One region of the Polaromonas sp. P1_H6 genome, then DNA from elsewhere that is predicted to be linked to it. Evidence: predicted binding sites of a transcription regulator. Region 1 holds the regulator's gene; the other holds the start of a gene.
The links. The regulator NrdR, encoded in region 1, represses ribonucleotide reductase genes. The targets are predictions, from matches to a motif close to CACNANATNTNGTG.
Positions count from the first base shown of each region.

Region 2: the regulator NrdR is predicted to act here: its motif matches at 6,421-6,434, upstream of AC1D1F_RS18950 (ribonucleoside-diphosphate reductase subunit alpha).

Region 1 is NZ_JBFUCN010000001.1:89,966-97,877, reverse strand. It holds gene AC1D1F_RS00480 (DUF748 domain-containing protein) at 1-679, opposite strand, end outside; gene AC1D1F_RS00475 (lytic transglycosylase domain-containing protein) at 1,442-2,320, shown strand; ZMP/ZTP riboswitch at 2,454-2,583, shown strand; gene glyA (serine hydroxymethyltransferase) at 2,642-3,886, shown strand; gene nrdR (transcriptional regulator NrdR) at 3,986-4,435, shown strand; gene AC1D1F_RS00460 (GspH/FimT family pseudopilin) at 4,526-5,173, shown strand; gene pilV (type IV pilus modification protein PilV) at 5,062-5,745, shown strand; gene AC1D1F_RS00450 (PilW family protein) at 5,742-6,680, shown strand; gene AC1D1F_RS00445 (pilus assembly PilX family protein) at 6,667-7,221, shown strand; gene AC1D1F_RS00440 (pilus assembly protein) at 7,218-7,912, shown strand, end outside.
Region 2 is NZ_JBFUCN010000023.1:29,600-37,511, reverse strand. It holds gene AC1D1F_RS18970 (carbohydrate kinase family protein) at 1-828, shown strand, start outside; gene AC1D1F_RS18965 (DUF167 domain-containing protein) at 845-1,204, opposite strand; gene AC1D1F_RS18960 (histone H1-like DNA-binding protein) at 1,307-1,786, opposite strand; gene AC1D1F_RS18955 (ribonucleotide-diphosphate reductase subunit beta) at 1,983-3,209, opposite strand; gene AC1D1F_RS18950 (ribonucleoside-diphosphate reductase subunit alpha) at 3,341-6,250, opposite strand; gene ampD (1,6-anhydro-N-acetylmuramyl-L-alanine amidase AmpD) at 6,693-7,295, opposite strand; gene AC1D1F_RS18940 (sigma-54-dependent transcriptional regulator) at 7,282-7,912, opposite strand, start outside.

The DNA.
Region 1 (7,912 bases):
GGTGCGGCGAGGTCTTGATCTCGCGCTGGGACTTGAGGTTGCTCAGGAAGGGCACGGAGAGGTTCAGCTCGCGCAGCGCATGGGTCTTGCCGACGGACTGGTCGCTAAAGTCCAGGCGCCCGCCGCTCAGCACGATGTTGTAGACCGCAAAGCGTGGCGGATCCCCGGCCGGCTGGTCCGCCGGCGTCTTCAGGCGCTCCAGGATGTCGTCGATGTCATAGCGGCCCTCGCCTTTGTGGGTCAGAAAAGCCACGGGTTCGTCGACCTGCACGGCGTCGGCCACCGGCGCCAGGCGCAGCAGGGACTCCAGTTCGGCGTCTATATATATGCGCTTGATGGAAAGCTGGGGATTTTCCTGGGGAACTCCGGCAGCGCCGGCCTTGGCGATGGCCAGGTCGCGCAGGGTGAGTTCGAGCGACCAGGGCTTGAAATCGACCGCGCCCACGGTGACCTGCCGGCCCAGTTTTTCAGAGGCGATCTTCTCGAGCTGCGACTTCAGAAGGGTGGGCACGGCCGCATAGGCCAGCGCCCAGAGCAGCAGCAGCGCGCCAAGCGCCCAGGCGGCACGTCGCCGCCACAGGGGCGAGCGGGCCAGGCCGGCAGCCCGTGCCGGCAGGGTTTTTGCGGTGTTCCGCCATTCGATTTCGCGCCATTTATTCTTCAAGTCAGGGATTGCCATAGGCGACGAGTTTTTAACGCCGGCGCCAATCGGTCAATGACTTATTTGAAAAAGACGGTCACCCGAAAGGGCATAGCCCCCCCAAAAGAAAAACCCCGGGCAGTGAGACCGACCGGGGTTGACGGCGGGCGTTTATGCTCATGCCGTCGGGTTTCCGCAAAAGAGAGATGAATCGTCTCCAGTGCGATGAAAGCAAGTGATTGCTTCCAGATTTTCCGGGGTTGGTTACCCGGTTGGATGCGTGAATGAACACGCAATTGCAGGTTAAACCTCCAGCGCCGGGCAGGCAAGACCATCTTTTCAATCACAGGGACCGGAGTGATTGGCGCTGCCTTTGTCCGGCCCGAAAGACGCCTGAATCACCCCAACAGTCCCACATGGACCATCGAAAACCGCCTACAGCCGGACCCGCGATCCGCTGATCCGGTATTTTTCACGCCGAATTTAACTTAGAGCTTGGTCTCAAAAAGAGGCCGTAACTACCTTGATTCAGGCGGATTCTGCCGAGAATCAAGGTTTTTATTTGCTTAATTGATATAAGAAATTAATCTCTTATTATTGACAGGTTATTTAACGACCCCATAGAATCCCGCCAGTCCCACAGAAACCTAGGGACAACCCGAATCTCCGCTGCCCCATTCATCAAAGAAGCCGGCAACGTCAAACAGGGGTCAACACCCACAAGGCATGCCTTGGTTTGATGGCGACCCAATCAAAGCCTGCTTGGCCTCTCAAGGGCCTGCAAGCGTAGAAAGGAGTGCTATGACAGCGCTAGGACAATTCGGCCTTGAGGCGCACTTGAAAAGTGTACAGAGCGGTATTTCAACCATCGCCGATGACATCGCCCAGGGCTTTTTCGAGATCACCCACAACAGCTTCGCCCTCCTGGGCCTGGCGGTCGTGTTCGCGGTGATCACACTGACGGCCCGGCCCGACTTGCGTCAGGCCGGTGAATTCAAGCTCATGACCTGGCTGCAGCAACGCCAGGAAGCGGCCATCGGTTTTACCGAGCCCGCCGCCATTGAGCGTGCCACGGCATCCAATCCCAAAGACCTGCCGGCCCAGCAGGCGGCGGTGGCCTACTGGCTGAGCAAGAAATACGGCGTGGCGCCCGAGCCTTTGAGCGTGCTGGTGGCCGAGGCCTTCGAGATCGGCCAGAAGGCCAAGCTCGACCCCACCCTGATCCTGGCCATCATGGCGATCGAGTCCGGCTTCAACCCGTTCGCGCAAAGCCCCGTGGGCGCCCAGGGCTTGATGCAGGTCATGACCAAGGTGCACCACGACAAATACGACAACTTCGGCGGCAAGCTGGCGGCCTTCGACCCGGTGACCAACCTGCGCGTCGGCGTCAAGGTGCTGCAGGAATGCATCGCCCGCGCCGGATCCGTGGAAGGCGGCCTCAAATACTATGTGGGCGCCGCCAATATGGAAGACGACGGCGGCTACGCCGGCAAGGTGATGGGGGAGCACGCCCGCCTGCTGGCCGTGGTGGCCTCCGCGTCCAAGCGCGGCAAGCCCTCGCCTTTCTTTGCCGAGCCCGGCACTTCGCGCCCGGTCCCGGCCTCCCTGCCCGGCAAGTCCGAGACGCCGGCCTCCGAGGGCAAGACGCCCGAGAAAGTGGCGCTGTTGAGCCAGTCCTGATCCCCGCCGGCGCGGCCTCCAGGCCCGCCGCTTGCACCGCAAAGCCGGGCCGCCGCCAGCGCCCGGCTTTTTGCTTTCCGGGCCACGGGTATGGGACGGGCTGCCACGGATTTCAGGCGCTCTCAGTTACACTAGCCGGGTGCGCAACTGGCGATAGGCTCAAGGTTTTCGCAACCATTGGAGCTGACGTGGGACACCACTGGGAAGCGCACCGCTGACAGCCGTTGGGCCTCAGCGTTCAGCCGTTCGCCTGGGCAGCCCTTGTTTCATTTAGAGCCGCGGCTCATATGAATAGCAGGGACCACGTCTTTAAGGACTGCCATGTACCACCGCAATATCCTGGTCGAACAGACCGATCCCGAAATCTTTGCCGCCATCCAGGCCGAAAACGCCCGGCAAGAGCAGCATATCGAGCTGATCGCCAGCGAAAACTACGCCTCGCCCGCCGTCATGGCCGCGCAGGGATCGCAGCTCACCAACAAATACGCCGAAGGTTATCCCGGCCGCCGCTACTACGGCGGCTGCGAACATGTGGACGTGGCCGAGCAACTGGCCATCGACCGTGTCAAGGCCATCTTCGGCGCCGAAGCCGCCAACGTGCAGGCGCATTGCGGCGCATCGGCCAACGAGGCCGTGTTCCTGGCCTTCCTCAAGCCCGGCGACACCATCATGGGCATGAGCCTAGCCGAAGGCGGCCACCTGACGCACGGCATGGCCCTGAACATGAGCGGCAAGTGGTTCAACGTCGTGTCCTACGGCCTGAACGACAAGGAAGAAATCGACTACGACGCCATGGAGCGCAAGGCCCTTGAGACCAAACCCAAGCTGATCATCGCGGGCGCCTCGGCTTACAGCCTGCGCATCGACTTCGAGCGCTTCGCCAAGGTGGCCAAAGCCGTCGGAGCGATCTTCATGGTCGACATCGCCCATTACGCCGGCCTGGTGGCCGCGGGCGTGTACCCCAACCCGGTGCCGCATGCCGACATCGTCACCTCGACCACGCACAAAAGCCTGCGCGGCCCGCGCGGCGGCATCATCCTGATGAAGGCCGAGCACGAAAAAGCCATCAACAGCGCGATCTTCCCCGGCCTGCAGGGCGGCCCGCTGATGCACGTGATCGCGGCCAAGGCCGTGGCTTTCAAGGAGGCCATGACGCCTGAGTTCAAGGCTTACCAGCAGCAGGTCGTGAAAAACGCGCAGATCGTCGCCGACACCCTGACGCAGCGCGGCCTGCGCATCGTCAGCGGGCGCACCGAAAGCCACGTCATGCTGGTCGACCTGCGCGCCAAGGGCATTACCGGCAAGGAAGCCGAAGCAGTGCTGGGCAGCGCCCACATGACGATCAACAAGAACGCCATCCCGAACGACCCGGAAAAGCCCATGGTCACCAGCGGCGTGCGCATTGGCACCCCGGCCATGACGACCCGCGGCTTCAAGGACGAGGAAGCCCGCGCCACGGCCCACCTGATCGCCGACGTGCTCGACAACCCGCGCGACGCGGCCACCCTGGAAGCAGTCCGCGCCAAGGTTCACGCCCTGACCAGCCGCTTCCCTGTGTACCGTTAACCATGGCGGACGGCGCGGGCACCATGGTTTTCATCGCTGCCCCTTCCGTCCTCAATGGGCCAAAGACCAATCGATGCTTTTAAGTTCAGGTCAACACCCATGAAATGCCCTTTCTGCGGCCACCTCGAAACCCAGGTTGTCGAAACCCGGGTGGCGGAAGACGCCGACTTCATACGCCGGCGCCGCCAGTGCGGCGCATGCGAAAAGCGCTTCACCACCTACGAGCGGCCCGACGTCACCTTCCCGTCCATCGTCAAGAAGGACGGCCGGCGCATCGAGTACAAGCGCAGCAAGATCCTGGGCTCCATGAACCTGGCGCTGCGCAAGCGCCCCGTCAGTACCGAGCAGATCGACTCGGCCATCGAACGCATCGAGGAAAAACTGCTGAGCCTGGGGGTGCGCGAGGTGGCCTCCAACCGCCTGGGCGAGCTGGTCATGCGCGAACTCAAGAAACTCGACAAAGTGGCTTATGTCCGCTTTGCCAGCGTCTACCGCAGCTTTGAGGATATTGACGAGTTCAAGACCCTGGTGGATGAGGTCAGGCGCTAAAGCGCCGGACGCGCTGACCGTTCGTCACGCAGACCTGACCGGGCGTCGAATACAGGAGGCGGGACCGGCGAGGCATGCTCACAATTGCGCATGTTCGAAAATCTATCGATCGCCGGCCCTGCCACCTTCCGCCCCCAACCGCCCTGGCGTGTCATGCGGCGAATCCAGCATGGATTCACCCTGATTGAGGTGCTGGTGGTGATAGCCATCATCGGAATCCTGACGGTCCTCGCAACGCCCTCCTTCATGGGCCTGCTTGCCAACGCCAATATCACCCGCGCCACCAACGGGTTTATCTCGGATACCCGCTACGCCCGCGGTGAAGCCATGCGGCGCGGGAAAAGCGTGACGATCTGCAGGACCGCCAACTACACCGCGGCAAGCCCGACATGCTCCACCGGTAACGGCGCGACCGTCGGCGGCTGGATGCAGGGATGGGTGGTGTTCGTTGACAGCAATGGCAACGGCAGCTTCGATGCCGCGACCGACATCGTGCTACGCGCCCAGGAGCCCATGGCCGGCGTCAGCGATTTTTTCGCGGTCGGCGTCTCCACTCCGACGGCTGTCGCCACGGGCAACGGCATCATCTATGACGGCACCGGCCGCGCCATAGGCCAGTCGGGCCGATGGCTGGTGCATGCCTCGGGCTCGTTCGCCACCAACGCTTACTACACCCGTACCCTGTGCATGAACGCAGTGGGCAGGGTCAAAGTCCAGACGGGGGACGTCGCATGCTAGGCCTCACCAGAAAAGCACCTCCTTCACGCAAGGGGCAGCGAGGCTCCTCGCTGCTGGAGGTCCTGATTTCCATATTGCTCATGTCCTTTGGCATGCTGGCACTCGCCGGCATGCAGGCCTATTCGGTCGCGGCGCAGAAAAACGCGGCCAACCGCGCCATCGCCAGCGCCCTGGCCACGGAACTGGCGGAAGTCATCAGGCTCAACCCGACCGGACTTTCAGGCGGCAACTATGACGTGGCGCTGATGACCACCAGCAGTCCTCCCGCCCTCGCGCCCTGCGCCTTTCCCAACTGCACAACCCCTGCGACACTGGCTGCCGCGGACCTGACGGCCTTCCAGAGCCGGGTTCGTGCGTTGCTGCCCCAGGGCGGCGTCGAGCTGGCCCGGCCCGGTGCCAGCGCAACCCAGGCCAACATCTGGATTCTCTGGGAAGAAGCCGGCGTGCTGGACAACTCCCGCAAGGTCGCCGGCGTCGACCAGTCCGCCGAATCGACGTCCGACAACTGCTCGGCCACCGCCAAAGCCCTGCCAACACTGCCACGCTGCTTTTACATGAAGGTGCAGTTATGACTTCGCCCGCAAAAAGCTGCCCGCGGCAGCGTCCTCGCATGCCCGCGGCAAAGTCCGCAGCAAGGCAGCAGTCAGGCTTCACCCTGATCGAACTGCTGATCTCCATGACACTGGGCATGGTGATCATCGGCGCGCTGGTGGTCATGTATCTCTCCGGCAGCACGGCCACGCGCAACGCGCAGGCCCAGGGCCAGATGAACGAGGACGCCCAGATGGCCCTCGGCGTCTTTACGCAGGAACTGCGCCAGGCGGGGTACAACCCCACGCGCACCGGCGGCGTCAAGAACGACCTGGGCCTGGGCGGCTGGAACCTGTACGCCTGCAACACGGGCTTCACGGATCCCACCGTTGCCGCCATGAGCGCCTTGAGCTGCGCAGGATCCGGTGGTTTTTCCCTGGCCGTGGCCTACGAGGCAGACCTCAACAGCGGGAAAAACACCTCCGGCGGCCTGCCGATGGACTGTATCGGCAACGGCGTGGGCGCCGCGGGCGCTCCTTTCTACATCATGCAGTCGCGCATCGCCATCACGAACAACACGCTGACCTGCCGCGGAAGCGGCAACCTGGCGCAATCGCAGGTGCTGGCCGAAAACATTGAAAGCGCGACGGTGAATTTCGCGGTGGCCGAGCCCGCCGTCCCCAACAGCCAGAATGTGCGCGGTTACCTGAGCGCCTCCGGCATCACCACCCCCACGGATGTGGGCCTGGCGGCCCTGCCCCTGCTGGACCGCTGGAACAAGGTGGTTGCGGCGCAAGTCTGCGTGGTGGTCAAGAGCGAAGACCGCGTGCTGGGGGACCTGGGTACTTCGAGCACAAAGCCCAGCTATCAAAATTGCGCCGGCACCGACGTCGACATCACCGACGGCAAGCTGCGCCGCGCCTATCGCACCACGGTGCTGTTGCGCAACCATGGAGTGGGTTATGTCAATCCCTGAACCACGCCAAACCGCGAAGACGAAGATGCACGGGCAGCAGGGCGTCGTGCTGATTGTGGCCCTCATCATGCTGATGATTCTTTCGGTCCTGGCCAGCATCTCGATTCGCGGCGCCTCGTCGACCGAGCAAGTGGCCAACCAGAGCCGCCAGCAGGCGCTGGCCCGGCAGACCGCCGAAACAGCCCTGCGCTTCTGCGAACAGCAGGTGCAGCTCTACGCCGCCAACCCCGCCACCGGCTTTGCGCCCGAGGCGGCCCCCGTCGGCGCCGGGACGCCCTACTCCTGGGCCACCATGGCCAACTGGGACGCCGCGACACCGGTGGCCAGCCTCAAGACAGTCACGGTCACCTCGTCCGGCGACGCGGGAACCAAGCTGTATTTCACCCGCCAGCCCGAGTGCATGTCGCAGTACCTGACCCCTGCCGACACCAAAGTTTTTGTCACGACGGCCAGAGGCTTCGGCCCTGAAGTCGCCGCGAAAGATGGAAGCACACCCCAAGGCACCGAGGTGTGGCTCCAATCCGTAATCACCATGAAATGATGCTCGACCCGAGCATGAAAGGCCTGGCCATGAAATTTTCCATTTTGCGCGGCGTTGCGTTTTACGCGGCCGCGTTGATCACGGCGGACAGTGCGTTCGCGGTCGTCGCGCAGGAGCCGCTGCTGTCCAGAACCGTGAACGTCCGGCCTAACATCGCGTTGGTGCTCGATACCTCGGGCTCCATGGACTGGGAATGCGTCTATGCCAAACATGTCAGCGCCGCGATGCTGGCTGAGTCCCCGGGCTCCACCAGCATCCCGGGCTTCCACGCGGATTGCATTAGCAGCGCCGACCCCCGTCAAAGCTCCCCTGTCAACAACCTGCTGTTTTACAACCCCAAAAAGGTCTATGGACCAGGTTATGTCGGAGGTGTTCTCCAGGCCAATGCGGCCGTGGGCAACTCCTCGGTCGTGACCATGTTCCTGCCTAAAGCAGGCAAGGATCCCACGACCTACACCACGTCCAATGCCATCAAGAACACGGCGGACTACGACAGCTATGAAGTGACGACCAGCAAGTTCAAGCTGAATGGGTCCAACACCTCCGGCAGCGGCAGCACCAACCCGTTTGGTCCGCACGGCGGCACCCGCACGGACTGCGCTGGTGCAACCTGCACGTTCAACGAGGAACGCCAGAACATCGCGAACTGGCGTGCCTACCACATAGATCGCCTCAGTTCGGCAAAAACAGG
Region 2 (7,912 bases), on a different contig from region 1:
CTGCCCGACCAGCTGCACATCCTCAACGTGTCTTTCCTGGTGCCGGCGCTGCGCCGCGAATTCGGCGGCTGCGCCGGCAACATCGCCTACAGCCTGCGGCAGCTGGGCGGCACGGCACTGCCGATGGCGACGGTCGGCAGCGACGGCGCAGAGTATGTGGAGCGCATGACTGCCCTGGGCATCAGCACCGAGTTCGTGCGCCAGGTCGGCGACACCTATACCGCGCAGGCCATGATCATGACCGACCGCGACAATAACCAGATCACGGCGTTTCACCCCGGCGCGATGATGCAGGCCCACGTGACGCGCATCGCGGCGCGCGGCGACATCAAGCTGGGCATTATTTCGCCCGATGGGCGCGACGCCATGCTGCAGCATGCCGAGCAGTTCAAGGCGGCCGGCATCCCCTTTGTGTTCGACCCGGGCCAGGGCCTGCCCATGTTCGACGGCAAGGAGCTCTCGCATTTCGTCGAGCTGGCCACCTGGGTCACGGTCAACGACTACGAAGCCAAAATGCTCTGCGACCGCACCGGCCTGTCCTGCGCCGAATTGTCCCGGCGCGTGCAGGGCCTGGTGGTGACGCTGGGCGCCGAAGGCTGCGAAGTCTGGATTGACGGCGAGAAAACCCTGGTGCCGCCCGTGAAGGCCGAGGCCGTGGTGGACCCGACCGGTTGCGGCGACGCCTTTCGCGGGGCACTGCTGTTCGGCCTGGAGCAGGGCTGGCCGCTGGCGCGTTGCGCCGCGCTGGGCAACCGGGTTGGCGCACTGAAGATCGCGACGCGCGGCGGCCAGAACTACACGCTGACGGCTGCCCAGATCGCGGGCTGAACCTCGCCTCTTCTCATCAACCAGGCGAGCCATCCTCGCCCGCCGCTTTCACCAAGACATCCCATGCGGCCCGGCCGGCCGCCGCAGCGCTCACGCGCAGCTGCTTGCGCCTGGAGGCCTCTCCGCGCACCAGCGTGACTGCTTGCTGCGGAACGTCCAGGCAGCCGGCCAGCCATTTCACAAGCGCCTGGTTGGCCTTGCCGTCCACCGGTGGCGCCTGCAGCCGCAGGCGAAGTGCCTGCCGGCCGGCTTCGCCGTGCAGGCCTGCCGCCTGGGTTCTGGCGGCATTTGGCACCACGTGCACATCGACCAGCACATCGCCGTTCTTTTCCGTCCGCAGAAAAGCAAGGTCAGGCGGTGGTGTGGGCGGGGTCATGGTTGAGCAGGGCAGGCAATCGGGTGGATGAGGGAGTGGGCCGGGCATGAAAAAAGCCCGACATCTTTCGATATCGGGCTCTAAGCAGAATTACCTTACTGCTTACGGCTTGCTGGCTGTCGGAAACGGCCAGGCCGCTTGCGGGTTCAGAGTCGTCTGAGCCGCAGGCGCAGCCGCGGCAGCGGGCGCCTTGGCAGCAGGTTTTTTCGCGGCTTTCTTCGCAGCGGGCTTTTTCGCTGCTTTCTTGGCGGCAGGCTTCTTCGCAGCGGCTTTCTTGGCCGCTGGTTTCTTCGCTACCTTCTTCGCGGCCTTCTTGGCTGCCGGCTTTTTCGCTGCGGCTTTCTTCGCCGCTGGCTTCTTGGCCGCTACCTTCTTGGCCGCTACCTTCTTGGCTGCTGGCTTTTTCGCTGGCGATTTTTTCGCAGCTGGCTTTTTGGCCGCTACTTTTTTCGCTGGAGCTTTTTTAGCCGGAGCTTTTTTCGCTGCTGCTTTTTTCGCAGGAGCCTTCTTAGCCGCTACTTTTTTCGCAGGGGCTTTCTTCGGAGCAGCTTTTTTAGCCGCAGTTTTTTTCGCAGTTGCCATAGTTTTCTCCTTGATCACGTTGCAAAGAGCACTTCACGGTTGGAGTACGTAAAGCGATTCACGGCGTTGGGCCCCGGATAAACCGGTCCCAGCGCCGCGAACACAGGAGCAAAGCCCAACGCGCACTCTGCGGTGCTGTCATTGGTCATTGCAATTCTAGAAATCATTGTCGGCTTGTGTTGCGCGTCTTGTTCAATCAATCCCAGGAAAGGGCACCACCGGACTGGTACTCGATCACGCGGGTTTCAAAGAAATTGCGTTCTTTTTTCAGGTCGATCATTTCGCTCATCCACGGGAATGGATTCTCCTCGTTGGGGAAGAGAGTTTCAAGTCCGATCTGCGTGGCGCGGCGATTGGCGATGTAGCGCAGGTAACCCTTGAACATGGAGGCGTTGAGGCCGAGCACGCCGCGCGGCATGGTGTCTTCGGCGTAGCGGTATTCCAGTTCGACGGCTTTCATGAACAGGGCCTTGATCTCGGCCTTGAACTCCGCCGTCCAGAGATGGGGGTTCTCGAGCTTGAGCTGGTTGATCAGGTCGATGCCGAAATTGCAGTGCATGGACTCGTCGCGCAGGATGTACTGGTATTGTTCTGCGGCGCCGGTCATCTTGTTCTGGCGGCCCAGGGCAAGGATCTGGGTGAAACCGACGTAGAAGAACAGGCCTTCCATCAGGCAGGCGAAGACGATCAGCGACTTGAGCAGGGTCTGGTCGGCTTCGGTGGTGCCGGTCTTGAAGTGCGGGTCGGAGATGACTTCAATGAAAGGGATCAGGAACTGGTCCTTGTCCTTGATGGACTGGACTTCGTTATAGGCATTGAAGATCTCGGCTTCATCCAGGCCCAGCGACTCGGTGATGTACTGGTAGGCGTGGGTGTGGATGGCTTCTTCAAAAGCCTGGCGCAGCAGGAACTGGCGGCACTCGGGCGCCGTGATGTGGCGGTAGGTGCCCAGCACGATGTTGTTGGCGGCCAGCGAGTCGGCAGTCACGAAGAAACCCAGGTTGCGCTTGACCAGGCGGCGTTCGTCCTCGGTCAGGCCGTTCGGGTCTTTCCAGAGGGCGATGTCGCGCGTCATGTTCACTTCCTGCGGCATCCAGTGGTTGGCGCAGGTGGCGAGGTATTTTTCCCAGGCCCATTTGTACTTGAACGGCACCAGCTGGTTGACGTCGGTCTGGCCGTTGATGATGCGTTTGTCGGAAGCCTTGACGCGCTGTGCCTTGGCGGGTTCTGCGGAGACAGGAGCCGAAGGGGCTGCGGCTTGTGCCGGTGTGAAGGCACCGTCGTTGAGCATGCGCACTTGCGCCTGGGGTTGCTCGGCGGCGTTAAAAGAAAGAGGCGGAAGTTCCATCGAGCGGCCTTCGGGCGAGCCGCTGTTCTGAGATGTTTGCAACGATGGTTTGACTTCTTCGTCCCAGGTCAACATAGAGGTTTCCAATACTGTGGGATTATGAAAGCAGCGATACAAAATGAAAAGTGTTCATTCACATCGCTACAAAATTGTGTTGCTCATATACATCGAATCGCGGGGCCGGGCGGTCCCGCGATTCAATGCTTTTATTGGCAGGCCTCGCATCCCGGATCGTCGATCGCGCAGAACTTGATGTCGGTGGCAGGCGTTGCATTCATCTGTGCCTGTGCTGCTGCGGCGGCCGTTTCGAGCGCGCTCATACCGCCGGCGGCGGGTGCGGAGCCGGACGACACCGAGTTCATCTTGCCCGCGGTCACGGTCGATTTCTCGGCGTGCGTCGCGCTCTGCGTGCGCAGGTAATAGGTGGTCTTCAGGCCACGCAGCCAGGCGAGCTTATAGGTGTCGTCGAGCTTCTTGCCCGAAGCGCCCGCCATATAGATATTGAGCGATTGCGCCTGGTCTATCCATTTCTGGCGGCGAGCCGCCGCTTCGACGATCCAGGAGGTCTCGATTTCAAATGCCGTGGCGTACAGCGACTTGACGTCCTGCGGCACGCGGTCGATGGGGCGCAGCGAACCGTCAAAGTGCTTGAGGTCCACCACCATCACGTCGTCCCACAGGTTCAGGCGCTTGAGGTCGCGCACCAGGTAGTGGTTGATGACCGTGAATTCACCGGACAGGTTGGATTTGACCGAGAGGTTGCCGAAGCAGGGCTCGATGCAGGCATCCACGCCGATGATGTTGGAGATGGTGGCGGTCGGGGCGATGGCGACGCAGTTGGAGTTGCGCATGCCGTCCTGGGCGATCTTTTTGCGCAGGGCGTCCCAGTCCAGCGTAGCGGAACGGTCGACTTCGATATAGCCGCCGCGCTGCTCGGCCAGCATGTCCAGCGTGTCCAGCGGCAGGATGCCCTTGTCCCAGAGCGAGCCCTTGTAGCTGGCGTACTTGCCGCGTTCCTTGGCCAGTTCGGTGGAAGCCCAGTAGGCGTGGTAGCAGACGGCTTCCATGGACTTGTCGGCGAATTCGACGGCTTCCTGGGAGGCGTAAGGCACGCGCAGCTCGTACAGGCAGTCCTGGAAGCCCATGATGCCCAGGCCCACGGGGCGGTGGCGCATGTTGGAGTCGCGGGCCTTCTTGACGGCGTAGTAATTGATGTCGATCACGTTGTCCAGCATGCGCATGGCCGTGGTGATGGTCTTCTTGAGCTTCTCGTGGTCGACCGCGCCGTCCTTCAGGTGCTGGACGAGGTTGACCGAGCCCAGGTTGCAGACGGCGGTTTCGGTGTCGCTGGTGTTGAGCGTGATCTCGGTGCACAGGTTGGATGAGTGCACGACGCCGGTGTGCTGCTGCGGCGAGCGCACATTGCAGGCGTCCTTGAAGGTGATCCAGGGGTGGCCGGTCTCAAACAGCATCGAGAGCATCTTGCGCCACATGTCGGTGGCCTGCAGCTTGCGGGACGGCTTGATCTCGCCGCGCTCGGCCTTGGCTTCGTAGGCGACGTAGATCTTTTCGAAGTCCTTGCCGAACTTGTCGTGCAGGTCGGGCGTGTCGGACGGCGAGAACAGGGTCCAGCTGCCTTTTTCCATCACGCGGCGCATGAATAGGTCGGGAATCCAGTTGGCGGTGTTCATGTCGTGCGTGCGGCGGCGGTCGTCGCCGGTGTTCTTGCGCAGTTCCAGGAACTCTTCGATGTCCAGGTGCCAGGTCTCCAGGTAGGCGCAGACGGCGCCCTTGCGCTTGCCGCCCTGGTTGACGGCAACGGCGGTGTCGTTGACGACCTTCAGGAAAGGCACGACGCCTTGCGATTCGCCGTTGGTGCCCTTGATGTGGGCTCCCAGGGCGCGCACGGGCGTCCAGTCATTGCCCAGGCCGCCGGCAAACTTGGAAAGCAGGGCGTTTTCCTTGATGGCGTCGTAGATGCCGCCAAGGTCGTCGGCGACCGTGGTCAGGTAGCAGGACGACAGCTGCGAACGCAGGGTGCCGGCGTTGAACAGGGTGGGCGTGCTCGACATGAAGTCGAAGGACGACAGGATCTCGTAGAACTCGATGGCGCGCTCTTCGCGGTTGATCTCGTTGAGCGACAGGCCCATGGCCACGCGCATGAAGAAAGCCTGGGGCAGTTCGATGCGCTGCTTGCGCACGTGCAGGAAGTAGCGGTCAAACAGGGTCTGCAGGCCGAGGTAGTCGAATTTCAGGTCTCGCTCGGGTTTGAGCGCGGCGCCCAGGCGGGCCAGGTCGAACTGCTGCAGCTTTTCGTCGAGCAGCTCGTTCTGCACGCCCTTGGCGATGAATTGCGGGAAGTATTCGGCATAGCGGACGGCCATGTCTTCCTGGTTGACTTCCTCGCCCAGCACTTCGCGGCGGATGGTGTGCATCAGCAGGCGCGCGGTGGCGTAGGTGTAGTCGGGGTCTTTTTCAATCAGGGTGCGCGCAGCCAGGATGGACGCTTTGTAGACCTCGTCGATGGGAACGCCGTCGTAGAGGTTGCGCATGGTTTCCGCAACGATGGGGTCTGGCTTGACGTCGGCGCCCAGGTCGGCGCAAGAGGCCTCGATCAGCGCCTGCAGGTTGCGGATGTCCAGGGCGACGCGGTTGCCGCGGTCGGTGACGTGGATCAGGGGCGCTGCGGGCGCCTGGGTTTGCGGCTGGCGGGCGCGTTCCTGCGTGCGCTTTTCGCGGTACAGCACGTAGGCGCGGGCGATCTCGTGGTGGCCGCCGCGCATCAGGCCAAGTTCGACCTGGTCCTGCACGTCTTCTATATGAAAGGTGCCGCCGCCCGGGCGCGAACGCATCAGGGCGCGGATCACCGCCTGGGTCAGGCCGTCGACGGTTTCGCGAACACTCGCGGACGCCGCACCCTGCGTGCCGTGAACGGCCAGGAAGGCCTTCATCATGGCCACGGCGATCTTGTTGGGCTCGAAGGGCACCACGCCGCCGTTGCGGCGAATGATCTGGTAGTGGGCGAGGGGATTGGGCTGGGTGTTGGTATCGCTGGCGGCCGGATTGCCGGCGGCAACGCTGGACGTTGCGGGCACTGCGTGCTGTGCTGTTTGCATGACTTCCTCTTTGCTTTGTTTTATGACTGGCTTGATGTGCTGTTGCGGGCAACCGTTTTGGCGGAAGGTGTTCAAAAAGCATGAACCAATTCCTCGCCGCCGGGGCCCGAATTACATCAAACTGAATTAGGGCTTAGACACTATACCTAGGGTATGGGGGGAATACAAGCCACTACAGGTAGTGTATCGCCGACTGAATGGATCGTTACGTTTTGTGGCTTTTTCCGCCCCGTTTTGGACGGCTGCGCGACGCTCTCAATTTCGTGCCGCTCATCTTCGGCAAAGCCTGATTCCATCAGGCTTGCGCGGCCCCGGCAACGCTGCGGCGCGCCTCGTCGCGGGCTTTCGCCCGCCAACACAAGCCCATGTTAGCGCGGTAAAAATACCGTGAAATTTCCGGATGCAAAGCGCACCACTGCGGTGTGGTTTTGTACGCGTGAGGCTAGGTGGTCTCGGGAAAATACCTAGCCGGCAAGGCCAGCGAGTCTTGCAGCAGGGGCCAGTCAAAACCCGGACCGGGGTCTTGCTTGCGGCCGGGCGCGATGTGTTCGTGTCCCGCGATGTGGGCAATGGGATAGGCCTGGAGCAGCGAGGCGCAGAGGCCAGCCAGGGTTTCGTACTGGGGCGTTTCGAAGGCGCCGCCTTCCAGGCCCTCAAGCTCGATGCCGATGGAATCGTCGTTGCAGTTGCCGCGCCCGCGGTAGTTCGAATCCCCGGCATGCCAGGCCCGGTCGCCGCAGCCGACGAACTGCCACAAGGCGCCGGAGCGGGCAATGAAGAAATGCGACGACACCTGCAGGCCGCGTATGCCCTGGAAGTAAGCGTGGGCTTCCCAATCGAGCTGGTTGGTGAAGAGGCGCTGCACGTTGCCGTTGCCGAATTCGCCGGGCGGCAGGCTGATGGAGTGGATGACGACGAGGTCGATCAGCGCGTCCTCTGGCCGCGGCCCGAAATTGGGCGAGGCCAGCGCGCGCGCATAGCGGTACCAGCCGTTCCGCCACAGGGGCTGCGGGGTGCCGGCGCCCCGGCCTTCAGGCGGGGTCATCGGCGGCGTCGAGTTCATCGGCGGGGTCTTCGCTGCCCGGTGTCACGATGTTCAGGCGCGCAATGCGGTAGCGGATCTGGCGCAGGCTCAGTCCCAGCCTGGCGGCGGCCGCGGTGCGATTGAAGCCGTTTTCCAGCAGCACTTTCGTGAGGATGCTGCGCTCCTGCCTGTCCAGGTAGTCCTGCAGGTTTTCCGGAACGGCGACCTGCTCTTCGGCCGGCGCGTCGAAATGCAGTTCGCTGCCGTCGCCGAGCGCCACCGCGCGGTGCAGGGTGTTTTCCAGTTCCCTGACGTTGCCGTTGAAAGGCAGGGCGCGCAGCTGTCCCATCACAGCATCGGTCAGCTCGGGTACCGGGAAGCCGGACTCATGGCAAATTCTGGCCAGCAGGGCTTTGCACAGGGCCGGCAGGTCTTCCCGGCGCTCGCGCAGGGCGGGCACGTGAATCTCGATCACATTGAGCCGGTAATAAAGATCCTGGCGGAAAGTCCCGGCCTGGACTTCGGCGACCAGGTCCTTGTGGGTGGCGCTGACGATGCGCACGTCCACCGAGTCCTCTTGCGCGGAGCCCAGCGGCCGCACGGTGCGCTCCTGGATGGCCCGCAGGAGCTTGGACTGC